Regions from separate parts of the Sodalis sp. RH21 genome, predicted to be linked through region 1. Evidence: predicted binding sites of a transcription regulator. Region 1 holds the regulator's gene; the other holds the start of a gene.
The links. The regulator sigma-54, encoded in region 1, starts transcription at its own class of promoters, with help from an activator protein. The targets are predictions, from matches to a motif close to GTTGGCACANNTTTCGCTNT.

Region 1 (3,418 bases):
TAAGCTCATCGGGATTCACTCGCTTGCCGCCTGCCCGCAACCCGAAATCTATAGGGTAACCCGTCATCTTTCGGGCCGCAGGTACGTTGGCTACGTTCGTTCACCCGAATCACTTACCTGGGTAAGCTCATCGGGATTCACTCGCTTGCCGCCTGCCCGCAACCCGAAATCTATAGGGTAACCCGTCATCTTTCGGGCCGCAGGTACGTTGGCTACGTTCGTTCACCCGAATCACTTACCTGGGTAAGCTCATCGGGATTCACTCGCTTGCCGCCTGCCCGCAACCCGAAATCTATAGGGTAACCCGTCATCTTTCGGGCCGCAGGTACGTTGGCTACGTTCCGCCTGCCTGCAGCCCGAAATCTTTCGGGCGTTTTATCTACATAACGAGCCGATGTGAGGTTAGGTAGCGATGATGGCTACAGTGAATTTAGTACTGCTTCAGTTTGTCTTTATGTTTATTCAATTGGCGCGTCAACTTATCGATCAGCAGATCGATGGCGGCATACATATCATCCGCTTCTGACGTCGCATGCAGCTCACCGCCGTTAACGTGGATCGTCGCTTCGGCAATTTGCTGGACCTTTTCGATCTTCAGAACAATATATACCTGATTGATCCGGTCGAAGTACTGTTCCAGCTTGGAAAATTTCGTGGTCACAAAATCGCGCAAAGCATCGGTAATATCAACGCGCTGTCCGGTAATATTCAGCTGCATAGTGTCTTCCTTCTCTGTAGAGGTCAAACCAACTGTTTACGCTGGTTTGACGGCGGGATGGATAAAGACTCTCGGTATTTTGCTACGGTTCGCCGCGCCACCATGATGCCCTGGTCGGAGAGCAGGGTGGTCAGCTTGCTATCGCTTAGCGGCTTCGCCGGGTTTTCCGCGGCGATTAATTTTCTCACCAGTGCGCGAATGGCCGTGGAGGACGCTTCGCCCCCCCCTTCGGTACTGACGTGACTGGAGAAAAAATATTTAAGTTCGAATATACCGCGCGGACTGTGCAGATACTTTTGCGTGGTGACCCGCGAAATCGTTGATTCATGCATATCCACCGCCTGGGCGATATCCGCCAGCACCATGGGCCTCATGAACTCTTCGCCTTGCTCAAAAAAGGCCTGCTGCTGTTCAACGATGCACCGGGTGACTTTCAATAAAGTATCATTACGGCTTTCCAGGCTTTTAATCAACCAGCGGGCTTCTTGCAGATGGCTGCGGATAAACTGCCCGTCCGCGTCGCTGCGCGTGGTATTGCCCAGGGCGGCGTATTGCTGGTTGATCTTGAGACTGGGGACGCTGTCGGTATTGAGCTCCACGGTCCAGCGGTTGTGCACTTTGCGCACCAGCACATCCGGGATGACATACTGCGATTCGGTGGTATTGATCGATTGGCCCGGGCGGGGATCGAGGGACTGAATCAGCGTCATGGCGGATTTCAGCGCCTCTTCCTTGAGCCGGGTCGAGCGCAGCAGCGTGCGAAAATCATGGCTGGCCAGCAAATCGAGGTGTTCGCTGACAATCAGCCGGGCTTCGTTGATATAAGGAAAATCCTTCGCCAACTGGGAGAGCTGGATCAACAGGCAATCGCGCAGATCCCGCGCCGCCACGCCCACCGGATCAAAACGCTGCACGCGCTTGAGCACCGCCTCCACTTCATCCATGGTGACATTGTCATCGCCCAGGCACTCCAGAATATCTTCCAGCGGCACGGTGAGATACCCCGTTTCATCCACCGCGTCGACGATGGAGGTGGCGATGGCGATATCGGTATCGGAAAACGGCGTCAGTTCCACCTGCCACATCAGGTAATCCTGCAGGGTCTGGATGGTTTCACCCTGGTAAATCGGCAGTTCTTCATCGCGGTAGTCGGTACCGGTGCCGGACGGGGTGCCGGCCGAGTACATTTCGTCCCAGGTGGCATCGAGCGGCAGTTCTTCCGGCATGTCTTTTTGTTCCATCGCTTCGCGGGTATCAAGCGATTCGCTATCCGGGGTGTCGTGGGCCTCTATTTCCTCATGGACATCGGTTTGCTCAAGCAAAGGATTGCTTTCCAGCGCGGTCTGTATTTCCTGCTGGAGTTCAAGCGTAGACAGTTGCAACAGACGAATCGCCTGCTGTAACTGCGGAGTCATGGCCAACTGTTGACTAAACCTGAGTTGCAAACCTTGCTTCATATAATGCGTCAATTAACCTCATCGGCCTTTCACTTCAGGACACCTTATCAGAGGCGGAACTCTTCGCCCAGATAAACACGTTTCACCTGCTCGTCCTGCAGTATTTCCGCCGGAGTACCGTGGGCGATCAAATGCCCTTGGCTGACGATATAGGCGCGTTCGCAGACATCCAATGTCTCACGCACGTTGTGATCCGTGATCAGCACGCCCAGTCCGCTATCGCGCAAATGTTCAATGATTTTTTTAATATCGATAACGGAAATCGGATCTACCCCCGCAAAAGGTTCATCAAGCAGGATAAATTTTGGATTGGCCGCCAGGGCGCGGGCAATTTCCACGCGCCGCCGCTCGCCGCCGGATAACGATTGACCGAGGTTATCGCGCAGGTGGGCGATATGAAACTCCTCCATCAGGGCATTGGCCCGGTCCGCGCGCTGCGCGGCGCTGATATCGTTCCTGATTTGCAATACCGCCATCAGGTTATCATAGACGCTCAGGCGGCGGAAAATCGACGCCTCCTGCGGCAGATAGCCGATGCCGCGGCGCGCGCGGGTATGCAGCGGCAGCAGGCTGATATCGTCGTCGTCGATGATGATGCGTCCGGCGTCGCGCTGGATGATGCCCACCACCATATAAAACGTGGTGGTCTTGCCTGCGCCGTTGGGCCCCAGCAGCCCCACAATCTCCCCGGAGCTGACCTTAAGGCTGACGTCTTCCACCACGTGGCGGCCTTTATAGGCTTTGGCCAGGTTTTCTGCGATTAATGTAGCCATGCTCTTATTTTTTTCCGGTTTGGGGCGCGGGCGTCGCGGGCGTTGCCTTTGCCGGATTCTTATCCTGCAACTGGGACGGAACCAGCACGGTGGTGACCCGTTTGCCCTTGTCGCTGAAGGCTTCCATCTGCTGTTTTTTCACCAGATAGGTAATGCGGTCGCCCTTGACGTTGCTATCCAATTGCTCAAGGTAAGCGTCGCCGGTCAATACGACAAAATCATTGGCCAATTCATAGCGAACTTTCTGCGCGTGGCCTTTGACCGGCTTGCCGTTGTCCTGGAGCTGATAAAAGGTGACGGGATTGCCGTAGCCTTCCACCACTTCCTTGCCCTGCTCGCCGTTGGGACGGGTAATCACCACTTTGTCCGCCCGGATATCGATGGAGCCTTGCTTGACGATAACCGTACCGGTAAGGGTGACGGTGTTGGTCTGCATATCGACGGCCTGCTGCGCGGAATCGATATTAATC
Region 2 (3,418 bases), 1.8 Mb from region 1:
CCGGCGCGCGAGGTGCCGTCCACCAGCAGCGTCCAGCGGTTTTCGGTGCGAAACAGCGCCCGGTACAGCGCCATCACCTCGTTCATATAATCGGTCATCGCCGGATCGTACTGGCCAAGCAGTTGGCTGGCCATCGCCCGCAGCACCCGGGGATCGGCGTTTATCGGCCCCGGTCCCATCAGCAGGCGGTGCGGGGGATTGATTTGATCGAAATTTGCCATAGTCACTGGTGTATCCTTTTGCCCTGCCTTGAGGCAGTCAGGTAAGCGTAATGAAACTATCGGTTCTTATTTATGTCATCTGCAACTAAATTTGCAACTACTGTGCCATCTCGCCCGCGCGTTTGACAAACCCGGCGCGGCGGCGCGCAAACCGGGTTTTCAGGGAATGCAGGCGGATAGCGTGCAAATAATATCCAAGTAGCGCCCGGGGGAATTGAGGACCGTCCAGAAGACTTGGCCGCACCAATTGAGGGATAAAGCACCTTTTTAGGGCGCAATCCGGCAGCCGGGGGGATAAATCGGGGCAATCAGTGGCGCGGTTCCCATCGGCGCCGTCAATCCCGCGGCTCCAGTTCATCCAGTTCGCCATACAGCCCGGCGATTTGGTGGATTCGCAGCCGGCCGGCCGCCAGCGCGTCATGCAGCAGAGCATTGCTGATAAGATTCACCAAACTCATGGCCGAGGAGTAGGAATCAAAGGCGGACACGCTGTCCAGGGGGACGGCGAAATGCCAGCGGGCCAGGGGAATTAACGCGCGCGCCTGGGGTTCGCTAATCAGCAATACCGGCACCTGGCGGTTTTGCAGTTGCGCCAGCAGCGGACGGATTTGCCGGGGGCGCCGGCGAAAAGCCACCACGATAACCATATCTCCCGCATCAAGATCGACAATATCTTCGGACAGCGTCTGGCCCGGCTGCGGCAACAAGCTGACCTGCCCGCGGATCTGCACAAGCTGCTGGCGCAGGTGCATGGCCACCGGGTAGCTATTGCGCAAGCCCACCAGGCACAGTCTGCGGGCATGTTGCATCCCCTGGATCACCGCCGCGAATTCTTCCGCATCCTGGCGCGCCGCCCAGTGCGCCAGGTTGGCCATCTCCTGTTTATAATGGCGCGCCAGCAGGGTATTGCCCTGCACCGCGTCACGGCTGTCGGCCAGCGGCATTCCGCTTTGGCGCAGGGTGCGCAGTTCCTCGCGCACCTGGCGATAGCTGGCATAACCCAGCCGCTTGAACAGGCGGCTGACGGTCGCCTTGGACACGCCGCTCAGCCGCGCCAGCTCCGCGCTGTTATAGCTGGTCATATCGTCATAATGGTCAAAAATAAACCCGGCTACCCGCTGCTCCTGCGGCGAAAGCTGCTCATAGCCGGCGCGCAGCCGCTCGTTAAACTGCATAATCGTCCTTTCCCGATGGCCCTGTATTGCATTCTACCCTAGCATAACTTGCCGTTCGGCGGGCATGCCCGCGCGCGGCCGCAGGTTGGAACGCCTCTTGCTTAATAATTACCATGGCCTACGGGGATAAAGGAAGCATCAGCATGATCAACAGCAATATGGCCCCCATGGGTATGGCGGTGACTCCGCACCATCTGGCCAGCGAAAGCGCGCTGGCCATTCTGCGCGAAGGCGGGAGCGCCATTGAAGCCATGGTGGCCGCCGCGGCGACCATCGCGGTGGTCTACCCCCATATGAACGGACTCGGCGGCGACGGATTTTGGCTGATCGTGCCGCCCCATGGCGATCCTATCGCCATTGACGCCAGCGGCCCGGCGGGCGAATTGGCCACTACCGGCTTTTACCAGGGGGAAACCCGCATTCCCCACCGCGGCGTCAAATCCGCCTTAACGGTGGCGGGCACCGTGGGCGGCTGGCAGGAAGCCCTGGGCATTGCGCGGGAGATGGGCGCCCGGCCGCTGCCGCTGTCGCGCCTGCTGGCGGATGCGATACGCTACGCCGCCGACGGCATGCCGCTGTCGTTATCCCAGGAACAGGCATCCCGGGCCAAGTTCGCCGAACTCGCGGAGCTTAAAGGCTTTGCGCCGCTGTTTTTGCCCGGCGGAAATGTGCCCGCCGCCGGCAGCCGGTTTACCCAGCCGCAATTGGCCGCCACCCTGACCACCCTGACCCTGGAGGGGCTGGACAGTTTCTATCGCGGCACCGTGGCCGCCGCCATGGCCAAAGATATGGACCGCCTCGGCATGCCGGTAACCGGCGCCGATCTGGCGGCCTATCGCGCCCAGCGGCGCACGCCCCTGCGCCTGCTGCACGAGCAGGGGGAGATTTATAATCTGGCGCCCCCGACCCAGGGGCTGGTATCGCTGATGATACTGGGACTTACGGATCGCCTCGCCATGAGCGGACAGCCGGAAAGCCAGACCATCCACCGGATTGTCGAAGCGACCAAGCTGGCGTTTGCGCTGCGCGATGAGCTGATAACCGATCCCGGCCATATGACTATCGATGCGCAGGCCCTGCTGGCGCCGGAGGTGCTCGCCGATCTGGCCGGCCGTATCGATTGCGCCCGGGCGGCGCCGTGGGGCAGCGAGCTGGCGCCGGGGGATACGGTATGGATGGGCGCCGTTGACAGCAGCGGGGTCGCCGTCTCTTTTATTCAAAGTATTTATCACGAATTCGGTAGCGGCGTGGTGCTGCCCGCAAGCGGCATCCTGTGGCAAAACCGCGGCGCATCTTTCAGCCTGGACCCGCAGCATCTCCGGGCGCTTGAACCGGGCAAATATCCCTTTCATACCCTTAATCCCGCGGCGGCGCGGCTGTACGACGGCCGCACCATGGTATATGGCTCCATGGGGGGAGACGGCCAGCCGCAAACCCAGGCGGCGGTGTTTATCCGCCATGTGATGCAAGGCATGCCGCTGCAGCACGCCATCAGTGCGCCCCGCTGGCTGCTCGGCCGCACCTGGGGACAGGCCACCGATACCCTGAAGCTGGAGAGCCGTTTTTCCGCTGCTACCGTGGCCGCCCTGCGCGCTTTGGGACACCGGGTGGAGATGCTGCCGGACTATAGCGAATCCGTCGGCCACGCGGGCGCGGTGATACGCCATATCAACGGCATGCTGGAAGGCGCGTTCGATCCGCGCAGCAACGGCAGCGCCGCGGGATTCTGATTCTGGCTGAGCGCGAAAACATAATGACGCCGGCAACGTCCGGCAGTGCTACTCTAACCGGCCGGGCGCTGGAGCGACGCGGCATTGTCATAGTGACCACAGCAAGAGTAAACGCAGCATGAAAAGTGAATTTATCGATCGTCCCGCCATTTTGGCGGAAGTTAACGCCGCTTTTTACCGCTATGAGCAAGCGTTAATCACCAACGACGTCGCCGTGCTCGATGAGCTGTTTTGGCACGATCCGCGTACCATCCGCTACGGCGCCGGCGAAAATCTCTACGGTATCGAAGCG

Region 2: a site for sigma-54 is predicted at 1,481-1,500, ahead of ACL2XP_RS20770 (gamma-glutamyltransferase family protein). Genes of this name have one in related genera too.

Annotation. Positions count from the first base shown of each region.
Region 1 covers NZ_CP178732.1:347,068-350,485, forward strand. Annotated here, with positions in the region: gene hpf (ribosome hibernation promoting factor) at 431-718, opposite strand; gene rpoN (RNA polymerase factor sigma-54) at 742-2,175, opposite strand; gene lptB (LPS export ABC transporter ATP-binding protein) at 2,223-2,948, opposite strand; gene lptA (lipopolysaccharide ABC transporter substrate-binding protein LptA) at 2,953-3,418, opposite strand, start outside.
Region 2 covers NZ_CP178732.1:4,492,028-4,495,445, forward strand. Annotated here, with positions in the region: gene ACL2XP_RS20760 (pyridoxal-phosphate-dependent aminotransferase family protein) at 1-221, opposite strand, end outside; gene ACL2XP_RS20765 (MurR/RpiR family transcriptional regulator) at 557-1,399, opposite strand; gene ACL2XP_RS20770 (gamma-glutamyltransferase family protein) at 1,540-3,126, shown strand; gene hpxZ (oxalurate catabolism protein HpxZ) at 3,245-3,418, shown strand, end outside.